2 regions of the Oryzobacter faecalis genome follow, and region 2 is predicted to be linked to the other one. Evidence: predicted binding sites of a transcription regulator. Region 2 holds the regulator's gene; the other holds the start of a gene.
The links. The regulator LexA, encoded in region 2, represses DNA repair genes until DNA is damaged. The targets are predictions, from matches to a motif close to TCGAACANNTGTTCGA.
Positions count from the first base shown of each region.

Region 1: a site for LexA is predicted at 1,985-2,000, ahead of ACK8HX_RS12805 (HNH endonuclease signature motif containing protein). Genes of this name have one in related genera too.

Region 1 covers NZ_JBKOFW010000006.1:104,938-112,091, forward strand. The annotation lists gene ACK8HX_RS12800 (aldo/keto reductase) at 1-37, shown strand, start outside; gene ACK8HX_RS12805 (HNH endonuclease signature motif containing protein) at 78-1,937, opposite strand; gene ACK8HX_RS12810 (primosomal protein) at 2,243-2,605, opposite strand; gene ACK8HX_RS12815 (DUF5703 family protein) at 2,643-2,840, shown strand; gene ACK8HX_RS12820 (M20/M25/M40 family metallo-hydrolase) at 2,847-4,181, opposite strand; tRNA gene ACK8HX_RS12825 (tRNA-Leu) at 4,293-4,378, shown strand; gene ACK8HX_RS12830 (serine/threonine-protein kinase) at 4,475-5,977, opposite strand; gene ACK8HX_RS12835 (HipA family kinase) at 6,039-6,803, shown strand; gene ACK8HX_RS12840 (DUF3037 domain-containing protein) at 6,800-7,154, shown strand, end outside.
Region 2 covers NZ_JBKOFW010000001.1:470,288-477,441, reverse strand. The annotation lists gene ACK8HX_RS02335 (winged helix DNA-binding domain-containing protein) at 5-1,273, shown strand; gene ACK8HX_RS02330 (LysM peptidoglycan-binding domain-containing protein) at 1,257-1,649, opposite strand; gene lexA (transcriptional repressor LexA) at 1,900-2,622, shown strand; gene ACK8HX_RS02320 (GNAT family N-acetyltransferase) at 2,652-3,182, opposite strand; gene ACK8HX_RS02315 (NAD-dependent protein deacetylase) at 3,195-4,118, opposite strand; gene ACK8HX_RS02310 (LysR family transcriptional regulator) at 4,202-5,155, shown strand; gene ACK8HX_RS02305 (response regulator transcription factor) at 5,203-5,850, opposite strand; gene ACK8HX_RS02300 (sensor histidine kinase) at 5,847-7,154, opposite strand, start outside.

The DNA of each region.
Region 1 (7,154 bases), on a different contig from region 2:
CGTGGCCCTCGACGAGGTCTCCGCCGACCACGTCTGAGGACTCCTTCCACAGCGCCGTCCCGGCGGTCGGGTGCCGGTCAGAAGGGTGGTTCGTCGGAGAACCTGTCGCTGCGGCGCCCAGGTCGCCTGCAGGGGCGGTGCGGCTCGAGGACGGTGATGGTGTCGGCGGGGCGGATGACGCTGACTCGGACCCCGCTCCCGTTCGTGGTGCGGCGGGTCCGGGCGGGCAGGGTGGTCAGGTCGGCGCCGAGGAGGTGCTCCAGCGCGTACTCGAGGTGGCTGAACCGGTCGGGTGAGACGGCCCGTGGTGCGGGGGTGCCGGGTCGGTCGCTACCGGCGGCGACCGCGCCGGGCGGTGCGGTCTCCCCTGCGGGGGTCGCGGTGCCGGTGGCGGCGGCCGGGGTCGCGGGGAGGGTGACGGAGTGGAGGGCGTCGACCGGCGCCGTGGTGCGTGAGCGGCCGGTGGGGTCGGTCCAGGTGACGGTGCCGTCGGGGTGCAGGTTCACGTGCCAGCCGGGTCGTTGCTTGACGCGGTGGTGGCGCCGACACAGGCACATCAGGTTGCTCGCGGTGGTCGAGCCGTCGGGCCAGGGGCGGACGTGGTCGAGGTCGCAGTAGCGGGCAGCGACGGAGCAGCCGGGGAAGCGGCATCGTCCGTCGCGGTGGCGGACGAGGGCGGCGAGCCGTTCCGGTGGCCGGTAGGCGCCGGACTCTTCGTCGCTGAGCAGCGCCCCGGTGACCGGGTCGCAGGACCGGGTCTCGACGCGCACGGTGTCCTGGGTGTTCGGATTCGCGGGGCTGGGCTCCGTGCCGGGGCCGGTGCCGCGGACGGGAGTCGGGGCGTTGGCGGCGGCGAGCTGGTTGGTGAGCCAGGCGGTGGGGACGAGGACCTGCTCGGTGCCCCGGCCGGTGGCGACCTCGACGAACCCGCCGTCGACGGCGTCGCCGGCGGTGAGCCGATCGGCGGCAGCCACGGTCGTGGGGTCCTCTCCGGTCGCGGTAGCGGTCCGGGCGTCGGCCGCGGGAGCCGGGTGGGTGATGGGCTCAGGCACGGGAGCGGTGGCGGGGTGGTCGGCGGGGACGGTGAGGGTGATGACGGTGGTGACCGTCGCCGACTGCATGACGAGGTCGATCAACGCTTGGGCGCGGGCTCGGTCGATCCGGTCGACTGCGCCGTCGGTGACGAGCTGGTGGGCTCGGGTGTCGATCGCGGCCCACGCCTTGGCTGCCTGTTCGGAGGGGAAGGAGCCTTCCCACACGTCCACGCCCGGTTCGCCGACGCGGCGGCGTAGCCCGCACTCCTGCCGCGCACGCTGAGCTCGCTGGCGGAGCAGGTCGGGGCTGACCCTCGCCAGCAGCCGCCGGGTCCGCCGCCGCAGCTGGACCCCGGTCTCGGACGCCAGGTGCTCACCGAGGGTGGCGATGACGGCCTCGGCGACCTGCGCCGGTGCCTCCTCCAGCTCGTGCGCGACGACCCCGGCCCGGTACCGGTCCAGGTCGCCGGTGCGCATCGCGTCGTGCAGCCCGCCCAGGCCAGTACAGGCGCTGGTGCCGGCCTCCCCGTCGGCGGCCCACCGGACCGCGTCGCGGACCCGGTCGCTGGCGTGGTTCGCGGTGACCTCGAGCGCCCCGGACACGACCGCGGCCGCGTCCAGGGCCACGTGACCGGGTGCCTTGTGGGTCTCGGCGTCGGTGCCGTCCTCCAGCGTGACCGGTTCGATCGCGGCCAGGGCGACGATCGCCTCGTCCTGCACCGCCGAGGCCGCGTTGACGACCCGCTGGCAGGACCGGACCACCTCGGCCCACGCCTGCCGGGAACCGGAGGTCGGTGACGGTGCGGGGAGCGCAGCGAGCAGCGTCTGCGTGTCGTGCAGGAGGGCGAGCAGCTCGCTCGGATGCCCGGTGCGGCTGCTGGTCGCTGGCGCGGTGCTGCTCATGCTGTCCCCCTCCCCCTGTACCCGCGAGCCTACCCGCCGACGAGCGTTAGCACAAGTGTTCGATAGCATGAATGTGGATGACCCACAGCCGAATTCGCGCGGCGACCTGCGGCGGTGCGCGCCCGCCTCCGCACCGCCCTGCGTCGGGCGAACGTGGGTGAGAATCGTCGCTGGGCCGACGATCTTCACCCACGTTCGCCGGACGGAGAGGTGAGGTGGCGCGTCCAAGCCAGCCGTGGCCAACGTCCGGCGCAGGGCGAGGTGGAGTGCCGGCACGGTGCTCGGAGCGCGGATCCCGGTACCGCTCAGCGGGTGCGGTCGTCCTCGAACTCGATGTCGTCGTCGAGCCCGGCGTAGAGGCGCGTGTCGTCGCCGTCCTCGTCGTCGTGGTCGTCGAGCTCGTCCTCGTCGTCGGCGTCGCCCTGGTCGTCGTCCGGCTCGTCGCCGTCGCCGTCGTCGTCCTCGTCGCCGCTGTAGATGTCGAGCGGTGTCATCTCGCCGTAGGCGTCGTACAGGGCACCGTCATACGCCTCGAAGGCGTCGGCGAGGTCCTCGTACGCGGCGACGACGGTGGGGTCGTCCTCCCCGTGGCGGGTGCTGCTGGCCTCGAGGTGCCGCTCGAAGGCGGCGACGAGCTGGGTCAGTGCGGCACGCGGGTCGGCGCTCATGCTTCCGACGGTACCGGTCCTGGCGCAGAATGTGGCGGTGGTCGAGTACGAGTACCTCGTCCTGTCCTTCGGACGGGACACCGGGCGCGCCGACATCCGGCGCCAGCTCACCGAGCACGCGGAGTACGGCCGGTGGGAGCTCGAGCGCACCCGCGTCTACGTCGGGGGCCGCACGCGGACCTGGTTGCGGCGCCGCATCATCCGGCCGCGACGGTCGATGGTGCCGAACGCCTGAGCCGGCTCAGCAGGTCTGGAGGAGGCGCAGGAGGACCCGCGCCCCGAAGCGCAGGGACTCGGTGGGGACCCGCTCGTCGATGCCGTGGAACATCGGCGCGAAGTCGAGGTCGGCCGGCAGCCGCAGCGGCGCGAAGCCGTAGCCGGTGATCCCCAGCAGCGACAGCGCCTTGTTGTCGGTGCCACCGGAGAGGCAGTACGGCAGGACCTCGGCGTCGGGGTCCTCGGTCCGCAGCGCGGCGACCATCGCCTCGACGAGGTCGCCCTCGAACGGCGCGTCGAGGGCGATGTCGCGGTGCAGGACCTCGACGTCGACGTGCTCGCCGGCGAGCTCGCGGATCGTGGCGAGCAGGTCGTCCTCGTGGCCCGGGAGGAAGCGGCAGTCGACGTTGGCCGAGGCGTGCTGCGGGATGACGTTGTGCTTGTACCCGGCGTCGAGCATCGTCACGTTGCTCGTGTCCTGGAGGGTCCCGCGGACGAAGCCCTGCGCCCCGCCGAGGTGGGCGAGGAGCTCCTCGAGGTCCTCGTCGGACCAGCCGGTCCCGGTGAGCTCGGACAGCCCGTCGAGCAGGGTGCGGACCGCGGGGACGTACTCGCGGGGCCACTTGTGCGCGGCGATGCGCGCGATGGCCTCCGCGAGGCGGACGATCGCGTTCTCGTCGTTGGGGACCGAGCCGTGCCCCGCGCGGCCGTGCGCCGTCATCCGGAGCCAGACGATGCCCTTCTCGGCGGTCTGGAGCAGGTACGTCCGTCGCTCCCGGCCGTCCTTGTCGGTGAGGGTGACGCTGTAGCCGCCGACCTCGCTGATCGCCTCGGTGACGCCCTCGAAGACCTCGGGGTGGTGCTCGACGAGGAAGTGCGAGCCCTTGGTGCCGCCAGCCTCCTCGTCGGCGAAGAACACGACGACGAGGTCGCGCGGCGGGACCGTCCCGGTCCGGGCGAGGTGGCGCACGACCGCGAGGATCATCGCGTCCATGTCCTTCATGTCGACGGCCCCGCGCCCCCAGACGCAGCCGTCGCGCTCCTCGGCCGCGAAGGGGTCGACCGACCAGTCCTCGGCGTTCGCGGGGACCACGTCGAGGTGTCCGTGGACGCACAGGGCCCCCCGCTCGCGGTCCGCCCCCGGGATGCGGACCGCGACGCTGACCCGGCCGGGGTCGGACTCGAAGGTCCGCGGCTCCAGGCCCACCTCGCGCAGCCGTTCGACGACGTAGGCGGCCGCCTCGGCCTCACCCGGCCCGCTGCCGTCCCCGTAGTTGCTCGTGTCGATCCGGATGAGCTCCTGGCAGAGGCGGACGACCTCGTCCTCCGGGCGGATGGCGGTGCTCTCGGTCGCGCTCATGCGCCCCACCCTAGGTGTGACGCACGGGGCGGAACGGATTTCGGATCACGGGGCATCCCGTGTAATGTTCCGGTCCGCAGGCAGCCCTCCCCGGGCTCGCCCGCAGCACTCGTCCGGGTGGCGGAATTGGCAGACGCGCTAGCTTGAGGTGCTAGTGCCCTTTATCGGGCATGGGGGTTCAAGTCCCCCCTCGGACACCGCGGAACGGCCCCGAACCGACATGGTTCGGGGCCGTTCGCGTTCCCCTCGACCGTCGGCACGTGGGGCGGCTCTCGCCGGCCCCCGGACGGGCGTCAGTCGCTGCCGTCGGCGTAGGCGCGGGCGGCGGTCACGAGGTCGTCGACGAGCGGCTGGAGCTGGGTCTGGGCCTCCGGGCTGATCTTGCCGTCCTCGACCCCCTTGCGCAGCTCCTCGTCGACCTTCTCGGCCGCCTCGAGGACCTTCTCGGGGTCCTCGCCCTTGCGCAGCTCCTGGCGGACGTCGCGCACCCGGTCGCGCAGGGACTTGGCCGCGTCGCCCTCGAGCGAGCCGGCGCTCTCGAGGTCGTCGATGCCGTCGCTGAGGGCACCGAGGGCGTCCTCGACGTCCCCCCCGAGGTCGGCCGTGTCCGAGGGCGTGGGCGTCGGCGTCTCGGTGGGCGCCGGGGCAGGCGTCTCGGAGGGTGGGGTCGTCGTGGCCGGCGCGGACGCCGTCGGTCTCGTGGACGGCGTGTTCGTCGGAGTCGACGGCTCCTCGCGCAGGAACAGCAGCCAGAACAGCGCGGCGACGGCGGCGAGGGCAACCAGGGCCAGCACCCAGGTGACCGCGGACCCACCGCGCCGGTCGTCCTCCTCGTCGTAGCGCCCCGGGTACGGGGCGCTGGGCGGTGGGGGCGGCGGGACGGGGTCGAGGCGCTGCGTCGCGGCGGCCCCGGTAGCAGCTGCGGCCGCACCCGCGGCAGGCAGGACGCTCGTCGCGGCCCCGGCCACGGCCTCGCGGTCGGCCAGTGCCGCGGCGACGGCGGCGGCACCGGTGGGCCGGTCCGCGGGGTCCTTGGCCAGCAGGCTCGTGACGACGTCGGCGAGCCACCCGGGCGTCTCCGGGCGCAGGGTGCGAACGTCCGGGACGGGGTCGTTGGCGTGCATCATCATCGTCGCGACGGGCGTGGGTCCGCTGAAGGGCGGCTTGCCGGCGAGGAGGGCGAACAGCACGCAGCCCAGCGCGTAGAGGTCGGCCCGCCCGTCGACGCGCCCGCCCAGGGCCTGCTCGGGCGCGAGGTACTCGGCCGTCCCCATGACCGTGTGGGTCGCGGTGAGTGCCTGGTTGCCCGCCGCCGCCTCGCCCAGCTGGGTGATGCCGAAGTCGAGGACCCGGATGCGGCCGTCGTCGGCGTAGGCGATGTTGCCCGGCTTGATGTCGCGGTGGACGAGCCCGCGCGCGTGCGCGGCGTCGAGGGCGCGGGCGACCTGCTCGCCGACCGACACGACCTCCTCGACGGGCAGGGGACCCTCGCGCAGCCGCTCGGCGAGGGAGGGCCCGGGCAGGAGCTCCATGACGAGGAAGGCGGTGTCGTCCTCGACCCCGCTGTCGTGGACCGTCACGATGCCGGGGTGGTTGATCCCGGCCGTGGCGCGGGCCTCACGGTCGAACCTGGCCGCGCCGGACTCGTCGGGCACCGAGCGCAGGTCGATGGTCTTCACGGCCACCTCGCGGTGGAGGACGGTGTCCGTGGCCCGCCACACCTCACCCATGCCGCCGCGGCCGATGGGCGACCCGAGGACGTAGCGCCCCGCCAGTCGTCGCTGCTCGTTGCTCACCCACGCAACCCTACTGGCCCCGCGTCACGCCCCCGGCGGCCACCGTGGCTAGCCTGAGGACGTGCTCGAGACCGTGACCGCGACCCGTTTCGTCGTGCCCCTGCGCGAGGGCGGCTCGCTGCCGGGGCTCGTCGAGGCCGACGACCTCGGCACCTACGTCGTGAAGTTCTCCGGCGCGGGGCAGGGCCGCAAGGTCCTCGTGGCCGAGGTCCTCGTCGGCGAGATCGCGCGGCGCGTGGGCATCCACACGCCCCGGCTGGCGGTCGTCGACCTCCCCGCCGCCATCGCCCGCTACGAGGCCGACGAGGAGGTCCAGGACCTGCTCAACGCCTCCCCGGGCCACAACCTCGGCGTCGACTTCCTCCCCGGGTCCTTCGGGTACGACGGCTCCCGGCCGCCGTCGACGGAGGAGGCGGGCGCCATCCTCTGGCTCGACGCGTGGACCGCCAACGTCGACCGCACCTGGGCCAACCCGAACCTCCTCGTCTGGCATGGGCGCACGTGGGCCATCGACCACGGTGCCTCGCTGTGGTTCCACCACTCGTGGCCGAGCCGCCCGCCGGACGTCCGCCGCTTCGTCGGCCAGCCGTTCGACCCGACGGGACACGTCCTCGCCGCCGTCGCGGAGCCGGTCGCGGCCACGCACGAGCGGCTCGGCCCGCTCGTGACACCGGAGGTGGTCGAGGAGGTCGTGGGTCTCGTCCCCGACGAGTGGCTCGAGCCCACGGCGAGCCTGCCCGACACCGCGAGGGTGCGGGCCGCGTACGTGGAGCACCTGACCCTCCGCCTCGAGAACCCCGCCGCATGGGCCGGAGGTGCCGCATGAGCCACCCGTACCAGTACGTCGTGCTGCGCTTCGTGCCCCGGGTCGACCGCGGCGAGTGCCTGAACGTCGGCGTCGTCGTCCACTCGCAGTCGGCAGGCGTCCTCCGGTGCGCCTGGCACGTCGACGACGACCGCATCCGCGCGGTGGCGCCCGACGCCGACCTCGACGGCCTGCGGGCCGCGCTCGAGGCGGTCGGCACGATGTGCGACCGTCCGCCGTCCGAGGTCGACACCTCTCTCTCGACGCCCGGGAAGCGGTTCGGCTGGATCACCGCGCCGCGCTCGACCGTCCTCCAGCCGGGTCCGGTGCACGGTGGGTCTGTCGCCGACCCCGCCGCCGAGGTCGAGCGCC
Region 2 (7,154 bases):
GGCCGTGCCCCACGCCTCGCTCCCCGACGTCCGCCGTCGTCGTCTCGCGAGCCAGCGCCTGACCGCCGCCGGCCTCGCCCGCGGCGCCGACGTCGTGCGGCTCCTCACGTGCGTCCAGTCTCAGGACGCCGCGCTCGCGGCGTGGTCGCTCGGCCAGCGGATGCGCCCGGGCGTCAGGTACGCCGACGTCCTGCGTGAACAGTCGTCGGGGGGCTGGGTGCGCACCCACATCCTGCGCCCGACGTGGCACTTCGTCGCTCCCGAGGACCTGCGCTGGGTGCAGGCGGCCACCGGGTCGCGCATCGAGTCCTCCCTCGCCGGGCGGCACCGCCAGCTCGACCTCCCGCCGGCGGCGATCGAGCGCGCCCTCGAGAGCCTGCGCGAGCTCCTCACCGGCCCGGCCCCGATGACCCGCGCCGAGCTGACCGCGGCCTTCGCCGCCCGGGGACTGCCCTCGGGCGGTGAGCAGATGGCGCACCAGCTGGTCGTCGCCGAGCTGCGCGCCGTCATCTGCTCGGGCCCGCCGCGCGGGACGACGCACACCTACGTGCTCGCCGACGAGACCGTCCCGCCGGCGCCCCTCGACGGCCTCGGCGTCGACGATGCCCGCCGCGAGCTGACCCGCCGGTTCGTCGCCGGCCACGGACCCGCCTCGGAGCGCGACCTCGCGCGGTGGGCGACCCTCACCCTGGGCCAGGTCCGCGCCGCCCTCGCCGACCTCGCGGGAGAGCTGGAGCAGGTCGAGGTCGGCGGGGAGACGCTGTGGGTCGACCCTGCCACGCCCTCACGGACGACCCGGCCGGTGCGCGCCTTCCTGCTCCAGACGTTCGACGAGGTCTGCCTCACCTACCCCACGACGGGCTTCCCACGGCGTGCGCCCGACACGACACGCACCCGCCTGCTCTCCGAGGCCGGCGGCGGCATCGTGGTCCTCGACGGGGAGGACGTCGGCACATGGAAGCGGACCGTCGGACGCGAGTCGGTGGCCGTCGACCTGCGCCCCGACCTGCCCCTGTCCGCCGACGACGACGCACAGGTGGGCGAGGCCGCGGAAAGGCTGGCCATGTTCATCGGCCGCCCCCTGGACCTGCGCCTCCACCCCCCCGGCCTGAGCCCGGCGGCGCCGGACGGCACGAAGGGCGTCGCGTCCTCTGCACGGGACACGACGCCCTCCGGCGTTCCTGAGGCGGGTCGAGGGCCTCAGCTCTGGGGTCGCCGCGGCGGCCGGCTGGGGCGGTCCGCGGCGAGGGGCGACCTCAGCCGCGGGGGATGACGAGGCGCTGGCCCGCGCTGATCTGCGCGGTGCTCAGCCCGTTCTCGAGCTGGATCGCGACGATGGCGTTGCCGACCGAGAGGTCGGGCAGCTGCGCCGCGGCGATCTCGGACAGGGTCTGGCCCGGGGCGACGGTGACGACGGGACCAGGCTCGACCGCACCGGCGCCACCGAGCCCCGACACCCCGGACGCGACGGCGGCCGTGAGGGCCAGCGCGAGCAGCGCCAGGCGCCCGCGCCGGGTGATGCGCAGCGCGCCGGACGACGGCGCCGCGCCACCCTCGCCGCCGCCGGGGAGGACGACGAGCCGGGGCCTGCGCGGCACCGAGGGGTCGGCGTACCCGAGGTCTGCGGGGTTCCACGCGACTGCACTCATGCTGGCCTCCATCCCGGCGGCCAGTGCGGCCGTCGAACCGGTGTTCGATAGAACGTCTGTACGAGTTGTAGCACGGATGTTCGACCCGGACAAGACACGCCTCGAAGAAATGTTTGAAACGTGTGTACGATCCGCGTACGCTGCCGTCATGGGAAGAAGCCTGTCGGATCCCACCGACAGAGCACCTGACCTGCGACAACGCCGGGATCGAGGCGACCCGGCGCCGTTGGACCAGACCGAAGGGGTCGACATGGCACGTCCGAGGAACGCCGACATCCACGAGATGCCCGACCGCGGCGACGGCGGGGCGCTCACCCACCGGCAGCGCAAGGTCCTCGAGGTCATCCGCAACTCCATCGACCGGCGCGGCTACCCGCCGAGCATGCGCGAGATCGGGGAGGCCGTCGGGCTCACCTCGCCCAGCTCGGTCGCGCACCAGCTGTCCGCGCTCGAGCGCAAGGGGTTCCTGCGCCGCGACCCCAACCGGCCGCGCGCCATCGAGGTGATCTCGCCGGACACCGCGAACGACGAGCCCGGCTACCGCGGCAGCGCCGAGCACGACGACGAGGACGTCACCGGCATCAACGACCACCGGCCGGAGGCGTCCTACGTCCCGGTGCTCGGCCAGATCGCGGCCGGCGTGCCGATCACGGCCGAGGAGGTCGTCGAGGACGTCTTCCCCCTCCCCCGCCAGATCGTCGGCGAGGGCTCCCTGTTCCTCCTCAAGGTCGTCGGCGACTCGATGGTCGACGCCGCGATCTGCGACGGCGACTGGGTCGTCGTCCGCCAGCAGCCCACCGCCGACAACGGCGACATCGTCGCGGCGATGCTCGACAACGAGGCCACCGTCAAGACCTTCAAGCGCAAGGACGGCAAGGTCTGGCTGCTCCCCCACAACGAGGCGTTCTCGCCCATCGACGGCGACCACGCGACCATCCTCGGCAAGGTCACGGCCGTCCTGCGCCGCATCTGACCATCCGCGGACGGCGCCTCAGTCGCGCCTCAGTCGCGCCTTGGCCCGGCCGCGTCCTCGGACCCGGCCGGGCCGAGGCGCTGCCAGAGGGCGGTGTCGACCCAGGCCCCGAACTTGTGGCCCACCTCGCGCAGCAGCCCGACCCGTTCGAACCCGGTCGCCGCGTGGAGCGCCTCGCTCGCCGGGTTCGGCTGGGCGATGACCGCGAGGCAGGTGTGGATGCCGTCGGCGTCGACCCTGGCGAGCAGCGCGTCGTAGAGCTCGCGCCCCAGCCCGCGCCCGCGGGCATCCTCGGCGAGGTAGACGGACACCTCGCGGGTCCCGTCGTAGGCAGGGCGCGGGCGGTAGGTCGACGCGTGGGCGAAGCCGAGGACGGTGCCGTGGTCCCCCTCGATGACCAGCAGGTGGTCGCCGGGCCGGGTCGAGGCGACGCGGTCGGCGAAGTGCTCGGGAGGACGGTGCTCGGTGTCGAACGTGGACACGGCGGTGTCGACGGTGACGTTGTAGATGCCGGCGATGGCGGGAAGGTCGGCCTCGGTGGCCGGGCGGATCGTCGTCACCGGTGAGGGTCCTCAGGCGGCGAGGGCGCCGCGGACGACGGCTCCGAGGGTCGGGGCGAGGGGTGCGTCGAGGCGCAGCGTCATGAGGTCGTCGCCGCGGGTGGGGCCACGGGTCACGGCCACCACGGGGATGCCGCGCTTCGCGCCGTGGCGCACGAACCGCAGACCGGACATCACGGCGAGCGAGGAGCCGAGGACGAGGAGGGCGGGCGCGGCATCGGTGAGCGCGTAGCAGGCGTCGACCCGGTCGCGCGGGACCGAGCCCCCGAAGAACACGACGTCGGGCTTGAGGGTGTCCGCGCCGCAGGCCAGGCACCGGGGCAGCACGAAGCCGGTGACGAGCTGCTCGTCGAGGACGATGTCGCCGTCGGGGCGGATCTGGCTGCTGACCCGGGAGCCGTCGTGCGCCTCACCGGTCGCGAGGAGCTCGAACCCGGGGTTGGCCTCCACCATCCGGGCCTGCAGCAGGTCGCGGTCGGAGCGGTCCTCGCAGGTGAGGCAGACGACGTCGGCGAGGGTGCCGTGGAGCTCGGTGACGTCGCGGCTGCCGGCCTGCTGGTGCAGCCCGTCGACGTTCTGGGTGATGACCGGTCCGAGGACGCCGCGCGCCTGCAGGGTGGCGACCGCCTCGTGGGACGCGTTGGGCTCGGCGCGTCGGAAGCGCTGCCACCCGATGAACGAGCGCGCCCAGTAGCGCCGCCGCGCCTCGCTCGTGGCGACGAACTCCCCGTGCTGCATCGGCGTGACCCGGCGCGTCCCGTCGGGGCCGCGGTAGTCGGGGATGCCGCTGTCGGTCGACATGCCCGCTCCGGTCAGGACGAGCGTGCCCGGGTGCGCCGCGAGGAGGCGCGTGAGGGCGGCGACGTCGTCCGTGGTGGGGGTCGAGGCAGCGGGCCGTGGGGTGGCCGCCGGCGGGGGTGCGACGGCATCCGGCATGCGCTGATTCTCGCACCCGCCACTGCATCACGCGGCGTGTCGAACGGATGGAGGTCGATAACCGGGCGTTATAGGATGCGCCCATGATCGACGCCGCGGGACTCCGGGTCATGAAGGCCATCGCCGACGAGGGCAGCTTCACCGCTGCTGCAGCAGCCCTCGGGTACACCCAGCCGGCCATCTCGCAGATGGTCCGCCGCCTCGAGCAGCGCACCGGCACCGTGCTCGTCGAGCGCGTCGGTCGCAACGTGCGCCTCACCGAGGCCGGCCAGGTGCTGGCCCGCCACGCGACGCCCGTCCTCGCCGCCCTCGACGCCGCCGAGGAGGAGGTCGCCGCGATCGCGGGGCTGCGCAGCGGCCGGGTTCGCCTCATGGCGTTCCCCTCCGCGTCGGCGACGCTCGTGCCGCGGGCCCTCGCGCTCGTCAAGAGGCGCTTCCCCGACGTCCAGATCTCGTTCACCGAGGCCGAGCCGCCGGAGAGCCTCGCCGCCCTCAAGGCAGGCGAGTGCGACCTGGCGGTGGCCTTCGCCTACGAGGGCACCGACCTCGGCCGCGGCGAGGAGGACCTCGACCAGTTCGTCATCACCCCCCTCCTCGACGACGAGGTCAGGCTCGCGGTGCCCGAGGGCCACGCGGTCGCCGGGCAGGAGACGGTCGACCTCGCCGACCTCTCCGCGGAACCGTGGATCGCCGGGTGCCCGCGCTGCCGCGGCCACCTGCTCCAGCTGACCCACGACGCCGGCTTCCGCCCCGACGTCGCCTACGAGACCGAGGACTACGTCGCCGTCATGGGCCTCGTCGCCGAGGGGCTCGGGGTCGCCCTGATCCCCGACCTCATCCTGCGCACGGTGCACCACCGCGACGTCGTCGCCCTCCCCATGACGCCGGCCTCGCGGCGCTCGATCATGGCGGTGACGACGCCGGACCTCCAGCGGGTCCCCGCCGTCCAGGCCACCCTCGACGCCCTCGCCGAGTCGGCGCGCTCGCAGTCGCAGGCGCCCACGGTCCGCTCCCCCGAGCCCGCCTGGTCGATCTGACCGACGGTCCGAGGCTCGCGCTCTGGCCCCGTGCGGTGACGTCACCCTCAGGGGTGTTCGTCGCGTCGGAGGGCGGCCAGAACGGCGAGGACGCGGCGGTTGACGTCGGGCGACGGCTCCAGCCCCAGCTTGCGGAACACCTGGGAGCACGCGGCCTCCACGGTCCGCTCGCTCAACCCGAGGTCGGCGGCGATGCCCGCGTTGGACCGGCCCTCGGTGACGAGGCCGAGCACGGTGCGTTCCCGCGCGCTCAGCCGGTGCACCGGTGAGGACGGGTCCTGGCCCCGCACCAGGCGCGCGACGATCGTCGGGTCGAGGACGCACTCCCCCTCGTGAACCCGGCGCAGGGCATCGACGAGGACCACCACGTCGAACACACGCTCCTTGAGGAGGTAGGCCAGCCCCGCGGGCTGGTCGGCGAGCAGCCTCCTCGCGTACACCGGCTCGAGGTGCTGGCTCAGGACGACCACGCCGACATCGGGCCACTGCGCCCGAATACGGCGGGCGGCCACGAGCCCCTCGTCCGTCTGGGTCGGCGGCATGCGGATGTCGACCAACGCAACGTCGGGGCGCTCGAGGGCGACGAGCCGGAGCAGCTCGTCGGCATCGGCCGCCTCACCGACGACGTCGACCCCCTCATCCTTGAGCAGCCGTGCGATGCCAGACCGGATGAGCATCACGTCGTCGGCGATCACGACTCGCACGGGAGCACCACCTCGACGCTGACGGCGCTCCCCCGGGCGACCGCCTCGACGCCGCCCCCCACGGCCTCCACCCGGTCGGTCACCTCCCGCAGGGCCGCACGCACCACCTCCGGATCGGCGACGACTCGCAGCTCGAGGGTGAGGCTCCCGCCGGTCACCGCCACCTCGACCGCCTCGATGCTGCGCACCCCCGCCACCCCACTCCCGCCCGGGGCCACGAGCTCGTCGACGACGTGCTGGACGACGGCGTACACCGTGAACCGCACCTGGTCCGTCGCCGCCTCCGCGGACGGGTCGACCGTGAGCACGGCGCCGACCGGGTGGACGAGCTCGCCCAACGCGGTGGCCAAGCCCTCGGTCGTGAGCACCTGCGGGTAGAGGCCGTGCGAGATGTCGCGCAGCGCCCTGAGGGCCCCAAGGGTCGCCGCCTCGGCGTCCCGCAGCGCGTCCCCAGCGGCCGCGGGCGTGCCCTTGACGGCCAGCGCGAGGTGCAGCCCCGCGGAGACCAGTCGCTGCTGCACACCGTCGTGCAGGTCGCGCTCGATGCGGCGCCGCTCCCGGTCACCACGGAGGACGACCTCCCGGGAGGATGCCTCGACCTCCCGGCGGTCCGCCTGGACCAGCGCGGCCGCCCGAAGGTTGTCGAGGAGGACGCGGTCGATGGGCGAGCACTCCCGCGCGCTCAGGGGCGCGCCAGGCGGAAGCCACCCCGGCTCGCCCAGGACCCTGACCCACGGGCGACCGAGGTCATCGTTGAGGACCAGCGCCGGCGCGGTGACAGCGTCGACGCGGCAGCCCCGGGAGTCCACCCAGCCCGTGCCCCCGGCCACGGGCGCGTGCACCTCCGGGCGCGGGTCCCGGGTGGGGACGTCGACGTCGAGCCGGCGCAGACGCGACACGAGGGCCGCAAGCCGCCGTCGCGCGCGCCGCACCTGCCGGAGGTGGGCCAGGATCCCGAGCGCCAGAGCCGCCGGCGGCAGGAAGGACCACACGGACCGCGTCGGCGGTCCCGCGCTCGGCCCCCACGCGACAGTTCGGGTCATCCAGAGCACGACGACCAACGACGACGCCAGTCCGACGGCGAGCAGGACCGGCCCGGGAACGTCGGCGCGGACCAGGAGAGTCACGCCAAGAGCCGCGAGAGCGCCCACCGCCACCAGAGCGCTCGCCGCAGCACCGACGAGGCTCGCTGCACCACCGGCCGTCCACGGACCCAGCCCTTCGGCACACCGCCAGCTGCAGCGCGGATCCGCGATGGGTGCGTACCCGACAAGAAGGGCCGTTCCCGCCGCCGC